3 regions of the Marinomonas maritima genome follow, and region 1 is predicted to be linked to each of the others. Evidence: predicted binding sites of a transcription regulator. Region 1 holds the regulator's gene; each other region holds the start of a gene.
The links. The regulator FliA, encoded in region 1, starts transcription of late flagellar genes. The targets are predictions, from matches to a motif close to CTAAAGTTNNNNNNNNNNCNGCCGATA.

Region 1 (7,443 bases):
TCGAACCAATACTAGCTCACCCACCATGTTCATTATGTCGTCTAACCGCTTAGTGTCGACCCGGACAGTAGTTTCTTGGGTAACAGGCGCATTGGCCGTTTTTTCTTTGACTTGATCTAGTTCAGGCTCCGGCGCTTTAGGTGAAGGCTTCGGAATAGGTTTAGGCGTTGGCTTAGCTGAAGCCACTTTTGGCTCAGGTTTAGGCGCTGGTTTCTCAGTTTTTTTCGCCTCTCCTTTTTCCTGCAAAGTGTCTAGGAGAGATTCAAATTCGTCTTCCGTAATCAAATTTGAATCTGCACCAGCAGGTGTAACAACCTCCGGTTCATCAACATTTTTTGCTGATTTATCTTCTGTTATATTTGAGGTTGATCCTTCGCCATGAAGCTTATCAAGTAATTCTTCAAATTCATCTTCTGTAATTTCATCAGAGGAAACCGCGCTTGTGGAAGCATTGTCCGTTGACTCATCATTTATTCCAGGCGCACTGCTACCATGAAGTTGATTGAGTAATGCATCAAACTCATCTTCTGTAATTTCATCATCAGTTTTTGGGGCTGTGCTGCTTTTAGGTGATGCATCATCAGATGATGAACCTCCTAAAGCATCTAATAAAGATTCGAATTCGTCGTCAGAAATATCAGCAGGTTCATCTGTATCACTATCATCTGTATCATCATCTTGATCTTCAGCAACAACGCTCTCTGGCTCACTTTCACCTGCAAGTTCCTCCGCTGTAGGAGGTGTTGCATAAGCACTAAGTGCCGAAATCAACTCTGGCGAAGCGCGTTCTGGTTCACCGCCAGCCCGCACGGCATCGAACATTTCATTTACAGCATCAAGAGCCTGTAAAACAATATCCATTAAATCAGAATCTATTTTACGCTGGCCATTTCTTAAAATATCAAAAACGTTTTCAGCATAATGACAGCAATCGACCAAAGCAGTTAACTGCAAAAAACCCGCTCCGCCTTTGACGGTATGAAAACCACGGAAAATCGCATTAAGCAATGGCTTATCATCTGGGTTTTGCTCTAAATCTACTAATTGCTCGGAAAGCTGCTCAAGAATTTCACCAGCTTCTACCAAAAAATCCTGTAGAATCTCTTCATCGAGTTCGAAACTCATCCTCAGCCCCTTCTAGAAACCAAGACTTGATAGCAAGTCGTCTACTTCGTCTTGGCTATTCAGTACTTCAGGCTTGTTTTGTTTATTGATAGCAGGACCGTGTCCACGAGTATCATCGTGTTCAGATTCCTTCTCTTGATGTTCAATTCCAGAGATACTATCAACGCGTCCAGCAACAGCAACGAGATGCACAAGCTTTTCTTCCACATCTCGAATTAAATCATTCACTCTAGTGATCACTTGACCTGTTAGATCTTGATAACCCTGCTCTAGAAGAATTGTGTTGAGGTTTGAATGCAAAGTGGTGGCACAATCATCCGCATACGATAAAAAGACATCTATGCGTTTGTATAAGTCTCGAAACTCTTGTGGTGTTAAGTCACGCTGTATTAATCGACTCCAATCTTTTCGCAGTTCTCTGGCCTGACTCTGTAATTCACTAGCCACAGGAACGCTACTATCGACCATATCCATGGTTTTATTGGCAGCAGCATTGGTCGTCTCAATAACATAATTCAATCGATCCGAGGCATCGGTGATTTTTGTAGCAGAATCATTCCCACCCTCACCAACGACCAAATCTATAGAATCAACTTGAAAATCACGAATAGCATCATGCAAACTCCGCGTCAAATGACCCACTTCGTTATAGAAGCTATTATGACGAGCCTCGCTTAATTCTTGGATTATTTTAATAGCAGCACCAAAATCACCCACTTCAAGGTGGTTTAACAGTTCTACAGCACCGTCTTTTACTAGACTTTCAAATTCCACTAATCCAGAGCCCAATACATTTGACATCTAAAGCCCCTATTTTGCAGCGTCTATTCGTTCGAATATTTTCTCAATTTTTTCTTTGAGAGCAACTGCGGTAAACGGCTTAACAACATAACCATTCACTCCTGCTTGAGCTGCAGAGATAATTTGATCACGTTTAGCTTCTGCGGTTACCATGAGAACAGGTATACTCTTCAATTTTTCATCGGCACGAACTGCACGAAGCAACTCAATACCAGTCATACCCGGCATATTCCAGTCGGTTACAAGAAAATCGATTGTTCCAGCTTGAAGTATAGGCAACGCAGTCGTTCCATCATCCGCTTCAACCGTATTGGTAAACCCTAAATCCCGTAGTAAGTTTTTAATGATTCGTCTCATTGTCGAGAAATCATCAACAATCAGGATCTTCATGTTTTTATCCAATGCACCCTCCACACCCAAAAGGTAATATTTCAGAACTCATAATTTAATCTCGCCAATCACTTAATCGAGCTCGCAATCGCATAGCCGCTTGACTATGGATTTGACTGACTCTTGATTCACTGACACCTAAAACAGCGCCAATCTCTTTTAAATTTAACTCTTCATTATAGTAAAGAGATAAAACTAATTTCTCTCTTTCAGGAAGAGTGTCAATCTCTTTTACTAATTGACTCTGGAAACCACCTTCTTCAACTAAAGAGTAAGGTGCATTTTCAAACTCTGAATCGATATATTCTAAATTAGTTGTATCAGAGTCTAGCATTTCTTCATAGCTAAATAATTGGGTAGACATAGAGGAATGAATCATTTCATGATACTCCCCCATACTAATCCCCATATGAGCCGACACTTCCATATCGGAGGCCTCACGCCCGAATTTGGCCTCTAACTCTTTAATTGCATTCGTAACCGCCCTTCCATTTCGCCTAACAGAACGCGGCGCCCAATCTGTTTTTCGCACCTCATCCATTATAGATCCGCGAATACGAATGCCAGCATAGGTTTCAAAGCTGGCACCCTTGGTGGATTCAAAGCGTTTATAGGCCTCAATCAACCCCATCATACCAGCCTGAGTTAAATCATCTATATCGACACTATCGGGTAATCGAGCCAATAGGTGATAGGCAATTTTTTTTACCAAATACCCATACTGCTCAACAATCGAATCAATCGAAAGCGCCGCTTTTTTTGAGTATGTATTGTATCCATTTTTGGTCTGCATAAAATATTCTAAGCAACCTTCACTATTTAAGTTAGTTGCGCTAATCAAACTGTACTACATAGTTCAGCGTAACGCTTTCAGTAATAACATATCTTTACTAACTACCATACTTTAATGACCCGTAGAGCTGATTATAATGCTCCGCTGTATAAACAGCTCGACTAATCAAGTTATGTGCTCTAGCTGGCTCAATATCATCAGGTATACGCTGACCATCTGCTATATATACGACAGGTAAGCCCTCTTCAATAACTACACTAATCGCTTCGCCAAGTGAAGCAGATTCATCAAGTTTACTCAAAACACAGCCATCTAGTTGAACTTGAGAGTAAATATCGACAACTGTTTTTAATACTTGCCTTTGACTTGTACAAGGCAATACTAGCAATTTTTTAAGACTAGCCCTTGCTCGCTTCATCATTAGAAGCTGTCGCTCAAGATTAGAATCCCTTGGATTCATTCCAGCAGTATCAACAAGAACTAAAGAGTAATGTGCGTATTTTGCCAACACTTCATTTAAATCTGAGTATTCATTAACCACTTCGACAGGAACATTTAGAATACGACCAAAGGTTCTTAACTGTTCATGGGCAGCAATACGATAACTGTCAGTCGTAATTAACACCACCCCCTCAGAGCCATGCTTTAATACATGCTGAGCAGCGATCTTACCTATAGAAGTCGTTTTCCCGACACCTGTTGGCCCCATAAAAGCGATACAGCCTTTAAGCTCAGTAGAACTCGAACGAACAGGGATATAATCAGCCAAATGCGCAAGTAGACGATTCCAGTCATCCTCCCGTCCTTTTAAATCGATATCATCTATCAACCTAGAAACAACAAACTCAGACAACCCCAACCCCTTTAATTTTTCACGGGCCCTCTGCTCAACTGCGCTTATCTTGGAATCACCGCTCCCTTCATTCTGCCGCCGCTCCAGCATAGCACGGACATTTTGAAGCTCTAGCTCCATCTCACGCAATTGCTTGGCACTATCATTATTTCGTACAGATAGAGCCTCTTCCACCCGAGGGTCTTCTTTATCTTCAGCGAGTGGAGGCATATTAAACTGCGCTGTAGAAGACTTATTTAGCTGCTCGGATTGAATGCTGGGTGTATTAGTTGGAGGTGCTGTCTGCTGCTTTGCTCTCTCTATTCGCTCTAAATAATCCGAGCTAGGGTTTGCATGTGGTTCAGGGCGAGGAGCAGACGAACGCTTAGAGGTCATACTAGAAGGCAAAGATCCGTCATAATCCAAAGCGGCAACTATTTCGATCTCGCCTGTAGGCAGACGTTGATTTGACAAAATGACTGCATCAGGGCCCACAGCATCACGGACCTTCCGTATCGCTTGCCGCATGTCAGGTGCTCGAAACCGCCTAATTTGCATGAATAACTTAATCCTTCCAGTTTATTTTTCTTACAAATCCATAGCTTACCCGAAAGATTCCAATAAATATAGATACAATCTACTGCCTCGATAGGTAGATTTTATTGACCAATAACACCCACCACAGTAATACGTTTGTGGTCTGGCACCTCTTGATAAGAAAGAACCGACATATTCACCATACCATAACGCATAAAACGAGCTAACATAGGCCGTATAGGCGCAGATACAATTAAAATAGGCGTATTTCCCATTGCCTCTTGCTGTTCCGCCGACTGACGAAGAGAGGTTTGTAGTTGCTCCGCCATTTGCGGCTCTAAAATAAGCGCTTCCTCATTTTTAATACCAGACTGCTGACTTTGCTGAACCGTCTGCATAAGCATTTTTTCTAACTGAGGCTCAAGCGTCAAAACTGGAATTTCTTCAACTCCATCCGCTAATGTCTGAATAATTAACCGCGATAAGGATGTACGAACCGCTGCTGTTAATATCATAGGGTCCTGAGTCTTAGGCTGCACCCCCATTATGGATTCGGAAATGGTCCGCATATCCCTAAGAGGAACTCCTTCAATCAATAGATTCTGCAAGACCTTGAGAAGAACACTCAATGGCACCGTGTTCGGCACTAACTCTTCAGCCAATTTAGGATTATACTGCTTTAATAAGCTCAGCAACTGCTGAACCTCATCATGACCAATCAATTCATACGCATGTTTATGCATGATCTGATTAATATGAGTCGCCACTACTGTACTGACATCAACAACCGTATACCCAAAGGTCTGAGCCTGATCCCTTTTCTTAGGGTCAATCCATACTGCATCCAAACCAAACGACGGATCTTTACCAGCAATCCCATCAATAGTTCCAAATACCTGCCCAGGATCAATCGCTAAATCTTTATCGGGATGAACCTCTGCTTCAGCCAAACTCACCCCCATAAGAGTGACCCTATATGCATTAGGCATTAAGTCTAAATTGTCTCGGATATGTACACTAGGCACTAAGAAACCTAAATCTTGAGATAACTTACGACGTACACCTTTAATTCGAGCCAATAGCTCACCACCTTGAGTTTTATCAACGAGTGGTATTAAACGATACCCTACCTCTAACCCAAGCATATCAACAGGAGCCACATCATCCCAACTAAGGTCTTTTACTTCAGTCGGAGCAGAACTATCAGAAGAGGCTTTGCTTTTACTGCTTTTCTGTCCTTGCACGGTTTTTTGTTTCTTCCGGTATTCAAGGTAATAAGCAAGACCACCCAAGCAGGCCGCTAGAGACAAGAAGGAAAAATGCGGCATACCAGGAACAATCCCCATAATCGTCATGACACCGGCGGCCACATATAAAGCTTTTGACGATCCAAACATTTGCCGTACAATTTGCGACCCCATATCGCCAGTCTCGTTAACCCGAGTAACCATGATAGCCGCGGCAGTCGACAACATAAGTGAAGGCAACTGCGCAACCAATCCGTCACCGATGGTCAACAATGAATATCGTTCAATTGCCTCAGAAAAAGAAAGGTCATGTTGTGCCATGCCAATAGAAAGGCCGCCAATAATGTTAATGCCAAGTATCAATAATCCAGCAACCGCATCACCTTTTACAAATTTAGAAGCACCGTCCATGGAACCATAAAACTCAGCCTCAGAAGCGATTTCGATACGGCGCTCCTTAGCCTGCTCAGCATCAATCATGCCAGCATTTAAGTCTGCATCAATAGCCATCTGCTTACCTGGCATTGCATCCAAGGTAAATCGGGCACTCACCTCAGAAATACGACCAGCACCTTTTGTCACTACCGCAAAGTTGATAATCATCAAAATCGCGAATACAACAAAACCAACAACGTAGTTACCACCAATAACCACTTCGCCAAACGCTTGAATTACCTTACCCGCAGCATCCCCACCTTCATGACCATCCAGCAAGACCACTCGTGTTGAAGCCACATTAAGTGCAAGCCTCATTAATGTAGAAACAAGTAAAACAGTAGGAAAAACAGCAAAATCCAAAGGGCGCATTGAATAAATAGCGACCAACAATACAACAATGGCAAGGGCAATATTAAAAGTAAAAAGAACATCTAGCAAAAATGCTGGTATAGGTAAGATCATCATCGCCAAAAGCGATAATAACAAAATAGGAATACCTAGATTCCCGCTAAAAACACCCTGAACCTGCCCTGCAAGCCGACCACGGTCAAAATTCACACAACATCCCTATGGAAGAAGAAAAATACAACACACAATTAACTACCATCCCACTGAAATTCATCTGGCACATCCAAATTGGGCATAACTTCAGGCCGTGGCGCACCTGTACGAGCATTACGCAACTGATACACATAAGCCAATAGCTGAGCCACTACTTTAAATAAGCCTTGAGGTATCTCATCACCAATTTCGGTATGATGATATATCGCCCTTGCTAATCCTGGGGATTGTATCACAGGGATATCATAGTGATTGCCAACTTCACGGATTTTCAACGCTATGAAGTCACCACCCTTCGCGAGCAAAACAGGCGCCACACCGCCCGTTTGGTCGTACTTTAATGCCACTGAAAAGTGCGTCGGATTAGTAATAATAACATCTGCATTTGGCACATCGGACATCATTCGATTCATAGCAGCCTGTCGCTGCATTTGACGAATTCGTCCTCGCACCAGAGGGTCACCTTCTTGTTGCTTAAATTCGTCTTTGACTTCCTGCTTCGTCATTTTAAGCTTTTCTTTATGAGACCAAACCTGAAAAGGCACATCGATAGCTGCAATTAACGCCAAAGCAAGAGTCACGAAAATGAAGGACCAGACAACAATATCAACGCCATGAGCAATAGCCAATTGAATCGATTGGAACGTAAGCCCTAAGGTTTCTGGCAAAAAATACCTCAAAACCAATGTTGCAACAACGCCAACCAACGTCACTTTTGC
Region 2 (7,443 bases), 150 kb from region 1:
GTGCTTGTTTGTCTGGTTGTCTTTCTTGGGATGTCAACCAACAAGCGGTTGCTAACGCCGCCGCCGCAGGCGCAGCGGCAGCAGTAACGGATGCCGTTATCGATGCTGTGGTAGACAATAATGAGGAAACGCCAGAGGAACCTATACCAGAAGAGCCGCGTAAAGGTTATGTTCCTGATCCTAATGATCCATTAAATGGACCGAAAATCGGTCAATCTATACAGTCTGATGACCCTTACTATACGCCTGTTTACCCTAATGGAATGAATCCTTCTCAGGCACCAACAGGAGGAATTTACCAGACAAGTATGGGGGATGTGTTTTTTGGCGATCAAAAAGCCAGTAAAGTCGGCGATATACTAACCATTAATTTGAATGAAACGACGACATCAACAAAAGCCAATGCAGCCACTGTATCAAAGTCTTCTTCTGCGACGATCGAGAATCCAACGGTACTGGGTCAGGAAATGAGAGTAGACACAACGCTTCCGCAGCAAGGTACGGATTTCTCAGGTAATGCATCGGCGAATCAGAATAACAGTTTGAACGGTACAATTTCTGTTACTGTATTCAAGGCATACCCGAATGGTCTTTTGGCCGTACGTGGTGAAAAATGGTTGCGCTTGAACCAAGGTGATGAATACATTCGCTTTTCAGGTGTCGTACGAAAACAGGATATTTCTCCAGATAATACCGTTGAATCTGAGCGTGTTGCGGATGCGAGAATTACCTATTCTGGTACCGGTGATGTGGCTGCAGGAAGTGAACAAGGCTGGGTGAGTCGTTTGCTTAACTCTAGTGATATGCCTTATTAATTTGATGATTTAACAGCTGAGGGGATCGATTCTCTCAATAGGTGATGTAATGAAGCACGTAGCGCTAATTGTCTTATATTTATTATCTTTTTCTGTTCAGGCTGAACGTCTGAAGGACATTGCTAGTGTTCAAGGTGTTCGAGAAAACCAACTGTTTGGTTATGGCTTGGTGATTGGCCTTAACGGGACGGGTGATAGTACTGCTTTTACGAGCCAGAGCTTTTCTAGTATGTTGTCACGTTTTGGTGTGACATTGCCGGAAGGCGTGAATGCGACCTCCAAAAACGTCGCAGCAGTGTCTCTAACCGCTACATTGCCTGCGTTTTCTAAGCCAGGTCAAAAAATTGATGTCACCGCATCCTCTATTGGTAATGCGAGCGCGTTGCGTGGCGGAACCTTGCTACTGTCTACTTTGAAAGGGGCGGATGGGGCAGTTTATGCCATCGCTCAAGGAAATTTAATTGTTGGCGGTTTAGGGGCGAATGGGGCTGATGGTTCACGGACGTCGGTTAATGTACCAACAGTTGGACGTATCCCAAATGGCGCAAGTGTAGAGCGTATTGTGGCGAGCAGTTTTAATACCGGTGATACGCTAACCTTCAATCTGAATCGTCCTGATTTTACAACGGCAAAGCATGTTTCAGATAAAATTAATAATCTTCTAGGGCCTGGTGTGGCGACAACTCTTGATGCGACGTCAATACGGGTTTCTGCACCGAGAGATCCAAGTCAGCGAGTGACTTTTTTATCCATTCTTGAAAATCTTGAAGTGAAAGTTGCTGAAGAGCGTGCGCGTATTGTTGTTAATTCTCGTACGGGAACCATTATTATCGGTCAGCATGTCAAAGTTTCTCCCGCTGCAATTACGCATGGTAGTTTGACCGTGACAATAAAAGAGGTTCCGCCGGTGATTGGACAAGATGGAACAGTAACCGGAGGGGAGACCATAGTATCCCCTCGTGAAGGTATTGCTATTAGCCCTGACAGTGGCCATATGTTTGTTTTTAATCCGGGTGCGTCATTGAATGATATTGTTCGAGCCGTTAATCAAGTGGGGGCTGCGCCTGGAGATGTCATGGCGATCTTAGAAGGCTTAAAACAAGCTGGTGCCATTAATGCCGACTTAGTAGTGATATAGGCTTTACTATGAACTCAGTTCCACCAAAGGACGATTTTTTTGCAGATTTTTCTGCATTAACCGCGTTAAAAACGAAAGCACAAAAAGATCCGGAAGCCGCATTAAAAGACGTTGCTCAACAGTTTGAGTCAATCTTTATGAATATGCTTTTGAAGAACATGCGCAGTACAAATGAAGCGATTGGTAGTGGTTTATTCTCCAGTGCTCAAACTAAGCAATATCAAGAAATGATGGACTCCCAAATGTCTCAAGGCTTGGCAAAGTCGGGTGGGCTTGGGTTGTCTGAAGCGCTTATTCGCCAATATCAAACAAAGCAGCAAGGTTTCAGCACACCAGAAGCGAAAGAGCGTGGAGATACGGATTTTTTGAATCAGGTAGCGAAACAAGACTTGGTCAGAGTTCAAGCATTGGCTCATCGTGCTTCAACTGAGTTTATTCAATCGGTTCAACAAGAAACTCAAAATAGTTCTGCTAATGGTGTCGCTTCTTTACCTTCCGCACTTTCTGTTGTGTTTGAGTCGCCAGATGATTTTGTTGATAATCTTTGGCCTCATGCTCAACAAGCCGCAGATAAGTTGGGTGTGAACCCTAAGGCAATATTGGCCCAAGCTGCATTAGAAACAGGTTGGGGTAAATACCCGATTGCCAAAGAAGATGGTGCTGCAAGTTTTAATTTATTTGGAATAAAAGCCGATAGTCGCTGGCAAGGCGATAGAGCGGTTGTGAATACATTAGAGTTTCGCGATGGTGTTGCGAAACGGGAGAAAGCCGCGTTTCGTGCTTATGATTCTTTTTCACAAAGCTTTGATGACTATGCCGATTTTCTGTCTTCTAGCGAGCGGTACAAAGATGCCCTTCAGGCCGGAGATGACGCATCAATGTTTGCCGCTTCTTTGCTAAAAGGTGGTTATGCGACGGATCCTAAGTATTCAGAGAAAATTGACAACATCCTTTCCAGTAAGTGGTTTCAACACCTTTAATAATAAAAATGGCTCAATTCTCAGCGTTGGTAAAGTTTTTGCATGAATAGCCGATATGATTAAGTAAGTTCAAAGGTTATTTTTAAAAAAACGTACTAGGGGTGTGAGCTATGAGCTCAAATTTATATTCAATTGGTTTGTCTGGGCTTCAGTCTAGTAATGCTCGTATTAACACGACAGGGCAAAACACATCCAATGTGGATACTGAAGGCTATAGCCGTCAAAGAACCGACACCACAAGTTCGCCTGTTGGTGGTGTTGTCCTTCGTGATACCTCACGCCTAGTCGATAATTTTGTTAGCTCTCAGGTTCGCTCTGATACATCAACCTTTTCATATTACGACACTTATCATTCTATGATATCGACATCGGACAGTTTATTGGCTGAAGACAGTATTTCTCTTAATACTTATATCAATAACTCGTTTGATGCCTTGCAGACCGTTAATAATGACCCTACTTCTTCTTCATTAAGGCAGTTGGCTCACTCCAGTCTAAATAATCTTGTTCAGCAGTATCATACGCTTTCAGGCGTTGTAAGCGATCAAGAAGGGTTAGTGGATGCTCAGCTTGCGTCTTCTTTAGGTGATTTGAATACCATCACAGCGAAGATTTCAAATCTGAATGAACAGATTTTGAGGCAAGAAGGTATCTCGATTTCTCCTGCCAATGAACTTCGTGATCAGCAAGAATTATTAGCCAAAGATTTGTCTAAATATCTGGATATCAAAGCCCAATTTAATGACAAAGGATTGATGACTATTCAACTAGCGAATGGTCAGCCTTTGGTAATGGATCAATTTCCTACAGAGTTAAAAGTGAGTTCAAACCCACTACACCCTAAAAAAATTGATTTGGTTGTTAGCTTTGGCGATTACGAAGTGGGTTTGAAGACGCAAGGGCTTGGTGGAAGTGTTGGGGGATTGATTGATTACCGATCTGAATTTAGCGTTTATGCCGATAGGACATTAGGTCAGCATGCTATTGCGCTGGCAGACGCGATGAACACTCAGAACAGGAAGGGGCTTGATGCTGATGGTCAATTCGGAAAAGACTTGTTTTCTTTGGGGGATATAAATGTTTACTCCACAGCGGATAACCTTAATAAAGCGAAAGATATATCAGTAAGGGTATCAGCGGGTCAATCCGCCAAAATTACAAAAGATACCTATGAGCTTAATAGAACGGATGACAATTTATTCTCGATAAAGAAAGTTAATGCAGAAGGCAAATCAACAGACAAAGCGATTACCTTTGACCCAAGTCTTTTGCAAAAAGATAACAATGGCTATTTCAAAATTGATGAGCTTGGTCTTGATATTCGCCTCGATGGTATAGATAAAATAGATAAAGATGATATTTTTCAATTTACGCCTACCGAGGGAGCCGCTGCAGCATTAGGTTTGGCCTCAAGAAATGGCGAGGCGATAGCTCTGAGCGCGCCAATTGGTGTAAGTACAGGTTCAGATAATTTATCGGATGCAAGAATTTCTCTTACTTCTGTGACAAATACAGACCCTGAAACATCTGCTTTTTCATCGGATGGCTCTTTATATCCTAGTGCGCCACATAAAATCTATTTTACCTCTCCAAGTTCCTATGTTGTTCAGAATTCGTCTGGTGTTGAATTAGCAAAAGTCGAAAATGTCATAGAATTTAGTAATTTGCTTGAAAAAGCAGGATTATCAAACGAGGCAGGTTTTGATGTGTCAGTTTCCTCTATGCCAAAGCGAGGTGATGAATTTTCAGTTGGCACGGACAATATAGGTCAATCTGACAACTTTAATGGTCTGGCGTTAGCGGATTTACAAAACCAATCTCTTATTGATGGTAAAGCAACTCTGGTGAAGTCTTTTTCTGGCTTCATATCCTATGTAGGTAGTAAAACCGCAGAGATAGAAGGTCATGCAGACTCAAGTGAAATTGTAATGAACGAAAGTATTGCTCGTCGGGATAGATTATCAGCGGTAAGCCTTGATGAGGAGGCTGTGAATCTTTTGAAGTACCAGCAGTCCTATTCTGCTTCTGCTCAAGTGGTAACGGCAGCTCGCACAACGTTCGAGACTTTACTTGGGATTATGAGGTAAGTTTATGCGAGTAACTAATAACTTAATCTATGGTCAGGCAAATAAGTCTATGACCCAAGCAAATGAAAAAATTCTTAATATTCAAGAAAAAATTTCATCTCAAACAAATATTATAAAACCGAGCGATGACCCTGTCGGTGCTAGCCAAATTTTGATGTATGGCAGTAAGAATCAAACATTAAAGCAATACGATGAAGCCATGAAAATGGCAACGGGTAACTTAGAATATCAAGAGGTTGCTTTAGACAGTTTGAATGATTTTTTAGATTCTGCCAGAACGCTGTTTATTCAGGCTCAAAATGATATCAACACTCAAGTCGACATCGAGGCCATTGCTCATGAGGTTTCTTTGATAACAGAATCCATGGCAGACTTGATGAACTCTAAAAGTGCTGATGGTAACTATATTTTTGCAGGTACAGATTCACAAAGCCCGGCTTTCATTATAGGAAGCGATGGCCGTTACCAATGGGCTGGCAATGAAGGGCAAAAATACGCTCAAATATCAGAAGATTTGAAGATCCCGGTTACCAATTCAGGTAAAACGCTTTTTCAGGATATTTGGACAAATCGAACGTTTGTATCAAAAGTCGTCGATGGCGATGTATTGCTAACAGATAAAGTACAAAATCAGGCTGATTTTGATTTGTTTATGGCGAAGCATTACGACCCTGAGGATGCTAAATCTAATAAATACAGCCTTGTTACGTCATACGCTGACGGAGGTCGCTCACCTTTAGATCGTGTTAAAGAGCAGCCTGGAGCGGATGTTGACGGCTATAATTTGTTTGACGGAACGCTGGCTGACTATGTTATTACAAATCATTTGGGTGAAGAGATTGATTCTGGTAATTATAAAGTAGGTAAGCCAATTACATTCTCTGGAATGTCCTTTATTCTAGAAGGTGAGCCTGGAGCATCGGTTGATATTACTCTTATGAAGCCTCATAAAGACAATGTGCTGAATGAAATAAAAGACTCGTTGGCTACTTTAACAAATAAAAATGCCACACATGAAGATCGAGAGTCTGCCTTTTTTAGTGCTATATACAGCATTAATAATGCTCAGCAACGGATTGGCGAAGGTCGATCTAATATTGGTGCAAGGCTTAACATGATTGAAGGCAGAGAAAGTTTTAGTTCTGCAAATCAGTTGTCTAATACGATTGCTCAAAGTCGAGAAGGTGAATTGGATATGGGGGCAGCGGCAACAGAGTTATCTATGAAAGAGTCGGCATTGAACGCTTCGCAAAAAGTATTTTCGCGCATGAGTAATTTATCCCTATTTAATCAAATGTAATTTTTAAGGTATAAGGTAAGAAGATGTCAGCATTTAAAATGGAGTCCTGTTTTGGGGTTGATATCAATGTCGGGTATTTTGATATAGAAGAAATACTCGGTACCTTGGAAATCAAAGAAAAAGTTCTTGGCAGTAAGCGTGTTCAAAGCCTGATAAAAACACATGGTCGAAAAGACCGTATTGTTGGTGTTGCTATGCGACAAGTTGCATTTGATGAGCTGCGCTTAACCTTAGATTCTGAATTTCTCCCTTATGATCCCTATTTTTCTGACGATAAGTTGTTGAACAGCCGACGAGAAAGGTTGTATGACGCACAAGAGCGATTCCTCACTTTATGTATATCTATTGCGAGCGGTAGATCTGTACGAAGTCTTAAAAAGTTAAACCCTGACTTAAATACTAAAGAATTACGCAGTAAACATGGGCGCGGTCAAAGTCTTTTTCGTTATTTTAGGCAGGAACTAAATGAGCAAACAAGGGAGTATATCCTGAGTTATAAAGCTCGAATGGAAAAAAATGGTGAAGGTAGTAATGGGGCTGAGACAAGCAACTCTAGCTCTGCTATAGAGGTTGAACAACATACTCCAAAATTAGCAGACGTTAAGAAAGCGCCTAATGCAAGTAGATGTATTCCGACTTCATTTGATGTGGAAACGGCCACTGCACTTAAGTTGTTTCAAGATGGACATTCGTTGATATCTACTCAAGTAGAGCGCTTTAAGCGCGGTGAGCAGCTTGAGATGCTAGAGTTGGTGAAGTTTTGTCGTCGACTGATTGAGTCTCATACACGGAATAACTTTTCACTAATGGCGATACGCCATATAAAAGATTCATCTACTTATTTAGAACAGCATGCCATGGGGATGGCAGTGCTTGGGATTCATTTTGCCAAAGCAATGAAATTGTCCGGAGCCTATGTCGAAACGATTTCCCTTGGTGCTCTATTGTTTGATTTAGGGCGCTTTCGCTTACCGATGGCAATGGTAACGAAAACAACCAAAATGACATCTGGTGAGTTTGACTTGTTTCGTAAGCATATACAGTTTGGAGGGCAGATCTTGCATAAATGTGAGGGTGTTCCAAAAGCGGTTTATCAAATGTTATCCGACCACCATGAAAAGAT
Region 3 (7,443 bases), 140 kb from region 1:
GTATGCTTCTTGCTTAGATGCTTCGGATATTTGATCCCAGGCGCCTTTGATTTGCAAAAGTAAACCGATTACTTGATCAATAACAGCACAGTCTTTAGACACACTCGCTTCATTAATACGAACGATCATGTAATCGTATAACCCATCTAAATTATCCACTAACTCAGGATTGACATCACGATCTAATGCATCTCTTAATGCATTTATAATCTCTATTGCTCGAGTGAAGGCTTCGCCTTTCCCGCCCCAATCCCCTCGTTCAATACAGCCTTTGCCTAGCGCTAACCGTTCTATGGCTCCATGCATCAGAAGCTGGATAACACGATGAGGATCGGCCGAGGCTAAATCGGATTTTATAGAGTCCTTTTTATAAGCCTGAATCCCTTTTTTCGCGTACATAAAACAACCTCACTAAATTTTCGAATACAATACAACATGACACTATAATTGATTTAGCATTGAATTCAGATAACTACCTTGAGCATTCATATTTGCAAGCTGAGTATCTAAATTCGTAAACTTACTGCGTAAAGAGGCCTCATATTTTTCCATACGCGCCTCATAATCTGAAAGTGACTCCTCTGTGCTACCGATAGATTTGGTAACCGAGTCTTTAAGTGTACTGTTCATTCCTCTAGGGCCGGCATAAGTGTCGAGCAGTCCATCAAGCGATGTTGCCAGACCATTTTTACCTATAAATAAAGAGGCTACACCATCGAAGTCTTCCTCAACAGCGCTATTAAATTTTTCACTATCATAGCTTAGTGTCCCATCCTCTAAAAACTCTACGCCAACATCAAAAATAGAGGTGAATGGGCTACCTTCGCTCGAGTGATTAGACATTAAGTCGCTGGCTAACGATGAACTTAGGTTACGAATCATACTATTGCCATTTAGGACGGAACCTTTCGCAGTATTCTGCTTAAAGACTGAGATGAGTTCATTATAGGAGCCGACAAAGCCTTGAATCGTATTTTCAACGGTTTCTTTATTATAACTAATGTCTACTTTAATGGGCTCTTTAGACACATTTAGCGCATTGACTGTTAGCCCTTCAACTGCTTTATCAAACTCATTACTATCATTTCGTACTCGAATCCCATCAACAGTAATAATGGCATCTTGAGCCTCACCGCCCAAAGGAACACTTAGACCTGGGAAGAAACCACCAAGAGCAGCACTGTCTAATGTAAGATTACTGCTGTCTATACTTAAGGTATTACCTACGCCCGTTTTCGTTGATGTGATGGTAAAGAACATATGACCATCACCATCATCAACTAAATTGGCTGATACTCCAAAATCTTTACCTGCTGAATTTATCTGCTCACGAAGCTTAGACAATGTAGTGTCTGGCTTTACATCAAGTACAAGCTCATCATCACCAGCCGTTAACGTTAATTCTCCACCAGAGGAAGTGACAATTTCATCTCTAGAAGAAAATAACGTGATATCAGAAACTAAGCGGCTGCCTTTTGCTAACTGGTTTACTTGAATTGAATAGGCATCGGTGGAAGCGGTTTTATCAGGGGTAATAGAAAGAGACTCTTCACCTTCTTTTTGTTGTATTACGGCATTACGCCCAGAAAAAAGATTATCATCATTGAGAGTGGTAACAAATGTTTTAAAATTGTCTATGGCTAAGCCTACCGAACCGAGAGCAGAGAGCTCTGCTTCGTATCCAGCCAGTTTATTTTCATATAACTTAACTTTTGTGTCCCTTCTGGCACTGACCATGTCACTTACTAGAGACTCAAGATCTAAGCCAGATCCAGCACCTAATGAGCCAATTGCCATAACAACTCCCTAAAACTAACGCATCAATATTGACGATAAATTAAACTTCACTATTTACTAGTGTCCCCTTAATATCGCTAAGTTGGCTCATAATAGCATCGATTCTTTCAGACATTTTAAGAAATTCTTCTGTCGGCATTTGACGTACGACATCACCTGTTGTCTGATCCATAACTTTTACAATATTTTTACTTCTATCCTCAGTCATTTCAAATCTCAAATGAACATTTAATTGAGACATTTTCTTATTAGCAATGTCAATATCTTGAGGTTCGACATTAGGAGAACGTGAAAAACCTTGGTTATTACTATTACTGCCTGTTTTATTACTATCGGCTGAGTTTTGTATAGCTTTAACACTTGCTTGACGCAATGTTTTAAAATGTTCATCCGCACGTTGATCTTGTCTGACTGTAATACCCCCAAGAGACTGTTTCGTATAATCACTTGAATTAATTGACATATCATTAGTCCTCTAAGTGAGACAAAAGCTGGAACACTGCTCCAGCTTTTCGCTACCACTAATTTTAGCCCAAAAGAGACAACGCTGTTTGTGGACGTTGATTTGCTTGAGCCAAGATTGATGAGCTTGCCTGTTGAAGAATTTGAGAGCTTGTTAGCTTCGCAGTTTCTTCCGCAAAATCTGCATCACGTACACGAGAACGTGCAGCCGATACGTTTTCAGAAATATTACTCAAGTTACTGATACTTGAACCCAAACGGTTTTGGACCGCACCCAACTCTGCACGCTTTGAGCCAACCGCTTCGATCATACTATCTACGATATTGATCATGCTCTGTGCATTCGCCATTGTCGTAACCGATGGTGTACCAAAACCTTGAGATGTATCACCAAAGCTTTTACTACGGTCTGGTTGCTTAGGAGCATTTGGGTCAACATAAACTTCGCCACGCTCTTCCGCATCCGCTTTAGCTTGAATTTCTGGGTCTACATAAGTATCGCCATTCGCTTCAACTCGTGCTTTTTCTTGAGCTTTGCTATCCGCTTTCTGTGCTTCATAAGCTTCTAGTTCTTTTTGATATGACGCATCAGAAGACAGACCTGCCATAGTGAAACCACCATTACCAGCGTAATCCTGTTTCTCACCTTTACTCAAGTCAAAGCTGATGGTCTGGTTTGCATCAGCACCAACCTGATAAACACCACTATATGTTCCATCAAGTAGAGCACGACCACCAAAAGTAGTATCCGAAGCTATACGATCAATCTCTGTGGATAAAGCACCTATTTCTTGCTGAAGTGCTTTACGATCAGAATCAGAGTTCGATCCGTTTGCTGATTGAATAGACAACGTACGCATACGTTGAAGCATGTTTGTCGTTTCATCCAATGCGCCTTCTGCAGTTTGAGCCACAGAGATACCATCATTGGCGTTACGAACCGCCTGATTCAAACCATTAACCTGAGATGTTAATCGGTTAGAAACCTGCAAGCCAGCCGCATCATCCGCCGCACTGTTAATACGCAAACCAGAAGATAGACGCTGATAAGACGTATCCAAGGTTTTACTTGAATTCATCAGCTGACGCTGGGCATTGATAGATGAAGTATTTGTATTTACGTATAAAGCCATTATAGCCTCCTGGATTTCATAAAATCCTGCAAAAAAGCAGATCGTATAAGGTTTTCGACAAGATTTTGAAAACCTTTAGTTAATTCCGGAAAGTTTTTTCCGCAATAAGGAAAAAAACTTCCCATCTAACGGCAAATTACTGCCTAAATAATTGTTTTAAAAGAACTTTAAAATAATTATCTTCTGAAAATATTGTGTGATTTTTTTTCTAAAAATAAAAAAACACGCAATTATGCTCAAACCCTTATCCAATACGTCAAATTGATACGAGCCATAGCCCAAACAACCAACGAAAGCACTATGCATAAAACCAAGCGGCAAAAAACCGCCTTTAAAAAAGCGAAAAACGATCACTTAATGCCTTTAGATGCCGCTACAAAGCAGCATTTAAAAAAGAACGTAAAAGCCAATATATTTTTCGCCATTAAGTGCTGGCACAAACAATTCGCGCTAATACACACCACTCAAAAAAGGCCAGTGAACACCATGCGACACGACACTTAACCGGGGCGAGTGGTCGCAATAACCCTAAAAATATTTTCTCGTGACTATTCAATCACCGCCCTCCGTTGTCGAGTGCTAACGTAAAAAATGCGCGTCGACATACACTACTCAAAAAAGACCAGTGAACATCATGCGACACGACACTTAACCGAGGCGAGTGGTCGCAATAACCCTAAGAATATTTTCTCGTGACTATTCAATCACCGCCCTCCGTCATCATGCATTGACCCAAAAAATGCGCGTCGACATACACCACTCAAAAAAGACCAGTGAACACCATGCGACACGACACTTAACCGAGGCGAGTGGTCGCAATAACCCTAAGAATATTTTCTCGTGACTATTCAATCACCGCCCTCCGTTATCCTGCGCCGAGCCAAAAAAATGCGCGTCGACATACACCGCTTAAAAAAGACCAGTGAACACCATGCGACACGGCGCTTAACCGAGAAGAACGGCCGCAATAACCCTAAGAATATTTTCATATTGCTATTCAATCACCACCCTCCGTCGTCGAGTACTAACGTAAAAAATGCGCGTCGACATACACCACCCAAAAAAGACCAGTGAACACCATGCGACACGACACTTAACCGAGGCGAGCGGCCGCAATAACCCTAAGAATATTTTCTCGTGACTATTCAATCACCGCCCTCCACCATCATGCGTTGACCCAAAAAATGCGCGTCGACATACACCGCTCAAAAAAGACCAGTGAACGCCATGCGACACGGTGCCTAACCGAGGCGAACGGCCGCAATAACCCTAAGAATATTTTCTCGTGACTATTCAATCACCGCCCTCCGTCGTCGAGTACTAACGTAAAAAATGCGCGTCGACATACACCACTTAAAAAAGACCAGTGAACGCCATGCGACACAGCACTTAACCGAGGCGAACGACCGCAATAACCCTAAGAATATTCTCTCGTGACTATTCAATCACCGCCCTCCGTCATCATGCGTTGCCCCAAAATTTGCGCTTCTATATGCACCAATCGAAAATAGGCTTTCGGAGATTCACACTGAACTCCCATGCTTAAAAGACATACTCGATCCCAAAATATAAAATCAGGTTCATTAAAAAAATCGCCTTAAATAAAGTCACCTATCACCGGAAAACACGCTACTTAAAGCAATATCAATTGTGAAAAGCTGATCTCAAAGTAGGTCTGAAAAACAATTTTTTCATTTACAACCACCCATGACATAAGCCTTAAAACATTTCCTACACACTAAAAAACAATCAATAACGGACTAAAACCCCATCATTCAGGCAAAAAAAAGCCGGGTGATAAATCACCCGGCTGAAAAGGCACCTCTAGGAGAGAGAAGTTGCCTATATTCCGAGAATTACTCGAATTTTTTGATTGAAGGCGCTATTTTTCGAGTTCAAGTAACGATCAATTAACTAGATTAAGCCCCTAATAACTTTAAAGCAGCCTGTGGTCGTTGGTTCGCTTGAGCAAGTATGGTTGAACTGGCTTGTTGAATAATTTGTGAACTCGTTAGTGATGCTGTTTCAGCAGCATAATCTGCGTCTCTAACACGAGACCGAGCAGCCGAAACGTTTTCAGAAATACTAGACAAGTTATTCACAGTGGAACTAAAACGGTTCTGCACCGCACCAAGCTCAGCACGTTTTGAGTCAACCGCTTGAATCATAGTGTCCAACATGGCAATCATACTTTGCGAGTTCTTAATATCTGTTATCGATACCGTGTCCGCAGTCACTAATGGCTGGCCATATCTTTTCTCGGGCTCAACCACTGTGCCGTCAGGTTGAGTAATTGAGCCATTAGGATGAGCAATGGTTCCATCAGGATGCATTACAGATCCATCCAGTTGTACTACTCTGCCATCGGGGTGAGAAACCGTCCCGTCAACATTTTTCGTTGTGCCATCAGCATTCGAAATAGTGCCGTCTTCATTTACAATATCTTGCCTAACGGTGCCATCTTCATTTATCGGTACACCGGCAGCATCAATAAGCACCCCATTTTCATTAATTGGGCGGTTTTGCTCGTCGATCAGAACATCTTCTTCATTGACTCGCTGACCCTCTTTATTAATCAACTCGCCATTTTCGTCAATCAAATGACCCTTTTCATTAATAGCGTCGCCATGCTGATTAACAAAACCACCTTCTTGAGTAGCTATAATCTGTGTTTCTTCTTCTACATAAGGAACACCAGAGGACAAACCAGACATGGTAAAACCACCATTTCCAGCAAGATTAACAGAATTATTTTGCCCACTAAATTGCATTGAAAAACTGATCGTTTGATTGGCGTCGGCACCTACCTGAAAAATACCTTGGTAACTACCATCAAGTAGGTTTCGTCCACCGAATGTTGTGATATCCGCAATTCTGTTTATCTCGTCCGCTAATTGCCCCATTTCTTGCTGAAGGGCAACACGGTCTTCATCAGCATTTGAACCATTTGCCGATTGAATAGACAAGGTACGCATACGCTGAAGCATGTTTGTCGTTTCTTCTAAAGCACCTTCAGCGGTTTGAGCTAACGAGATACCATCGTTTGCATTTCGTACCGATTGATTCAAACCATTAATCTGAGACGTTAAACGGTTCGATATTTGAAGACCCGCCGCATCATCACCCGCACTGTTAATTCGAAGACCAGATGACAATCGTTGATAGGCGGTATCAAGTACCTTACCACTACTTGTAAGCTGACGCTGTGCGTTCAGCGATGACACATTTGTATTTACATATAAAGCCATTTTCTTCTCTCCTAAGAATTTTTAACAGTAAGACAACCCTCTGATTTAATTGATTTTTTGGGGTTTTTGTCTCTTACTAAAGTTATCGACAACAATGCGACGATCTTTAATATTTTTTGTATTTTTTAAAAAAATTTCTTTCTTATTTTTTACCAAAAATTTTGTGCCAAAGGTTATCGAACCGAGCCCAAGGAACTTTAGAATAAAAGGTAAAAATTAAAGAAAAGAACACAAAATACAGCACAAAAAGAAAGAATAGAGAAAGCTTTCCTTTAAATAGATCTAGCAAGTAATTATCAAAAATAAATGGAAGGGCGCTTATTGCGAACGTTTTATTAGATTTTCGTAAACACCTGACAAGCTCAACCCTTTTTTAATCAAATTAAGCAGTTGCTCAATAATTATGTGTTTTTTGAAAAGAAAACATGGCTCATCAAAAGACTTAATGCATTATTGATTGAGGGTAGGTTTAGAATAAATAGAGGGGGAAATTTTTAAGGCAACCTTGGATCCAAAAAAGAGTAATTAATCTGCTCATGATTATGAAGAAAATAATGTAATAGGCTCGACGAAATCGAAAATGAGTTCAGGAGATATGGTTGATAAACTGCAGGTCCAAAGACTGAGGATCAACCTCTCCCTCAATGACAACGTCCGTTCTAAGGTTAGCCGATTTGTTTAACTCGATGTCCGACGACTCTATAAATGCTTTATTTGTCATACTGTAAACTTGGCGAACCAAAGAAGGCTGAAAAGACTTATTGAGCGTCAACACAAACCCTACCCGACCATTTGATAAAGAC

Region 2: the regulator FliA is predicted to act here: its motif matches at 2,963-2,989, upstream of flgK (flagellar hook-associated protein FlgK).
Region 3: the regulator FliA is predicted to act here: its motif matches at 3,445-3,471, upstream of M3I01_RS13220 (flagellin N-terminal helical domain-containing protein).

What each region holds. Positions count from the first base shown of each region.
Region 1 is NZ_JAMZEG020000003.1:105,093-112,535, forward strand. Features, by position in the region: gene M3I01_RS12585 (chemotaxis protein CheA) at 1-1,125, opposite strand, end outside; gene M3I01_RS12590 (protein phosphatase CheZ) at 1,138-1,926, opposite strand; gene M3I01_RS12595 (chemotaxis response regulator CheY) at 1,936-2,316, opposite strand; gene M3I01_RS12600 (RNA polymerase sigma factor FliA) at 2,372-3,109, opposite strand; gene flhF (flagellar biosynthesis protein FlhF) at 3,207-4,499, opposite strand; gene flhA (flagellar biosynthesis protein FlhA) at 4,601-6,721, opposite strand; gene flhB (flagellar biosynthesis protein FlhB) at 6,760-7,443, opposite strand, start outside.
Region 2 is NZ_JAMZEG020000003.1:251,052-258,494, reverse strand. Features, by position in the region: gene M3I01_RS13260 (flagellar basal body L-ring protein FlgH) at 1-815, shown strand, start outside; gene M3I01_RS13255 (flagellar basal body P-ring protein FlgI) at 865-1,953, shown strand; gene flgJ (flagellar assembly peptidoglycan hydrolase FlgJ) at 1,962-2,933, shown strand; gene flgK (flagellar hook-associated protein FlgK) at 3,044-5,020, shown strand; gene flgL (flagellar hook-associated protein FlgL) at 5,025-6,320, shown strand; gene M3I01_RS13235 (HD-GYP domain-containing protein) at 6,344-7,443, shown strand, end outside.
Region 3 is NZ_JAMZEG020000003.1:243,375-250,817, forward strand. Features, by position in the region: gene fliS (flagellar export chaperone FliS) at 1-399, opposite strand, end outside; gene fliD (flagellar filament capping protein FliD) at 442-1,797, opposite strand; gene M3I01_RS13215 (flagellar protein FlaG) at 1,838-2,260, opposite strand; gene M3I01_RS13220 (flagellin N-terminal helical domain-containing protein) at 2,325-3,392, opposite strand; partial or broken gene M3I01_RS18610 (flagellin) at 5,312-5,587, opposite strand; partial or broken gene M3I01_RS13230 (flagellin N-terminal helical domain-containing protein) at 6,160-6,640, opposite strand; gene M3I01_RS13235 (HD-GYP domain-containing protein) at 7,227-7,443, opposite strand, start outside.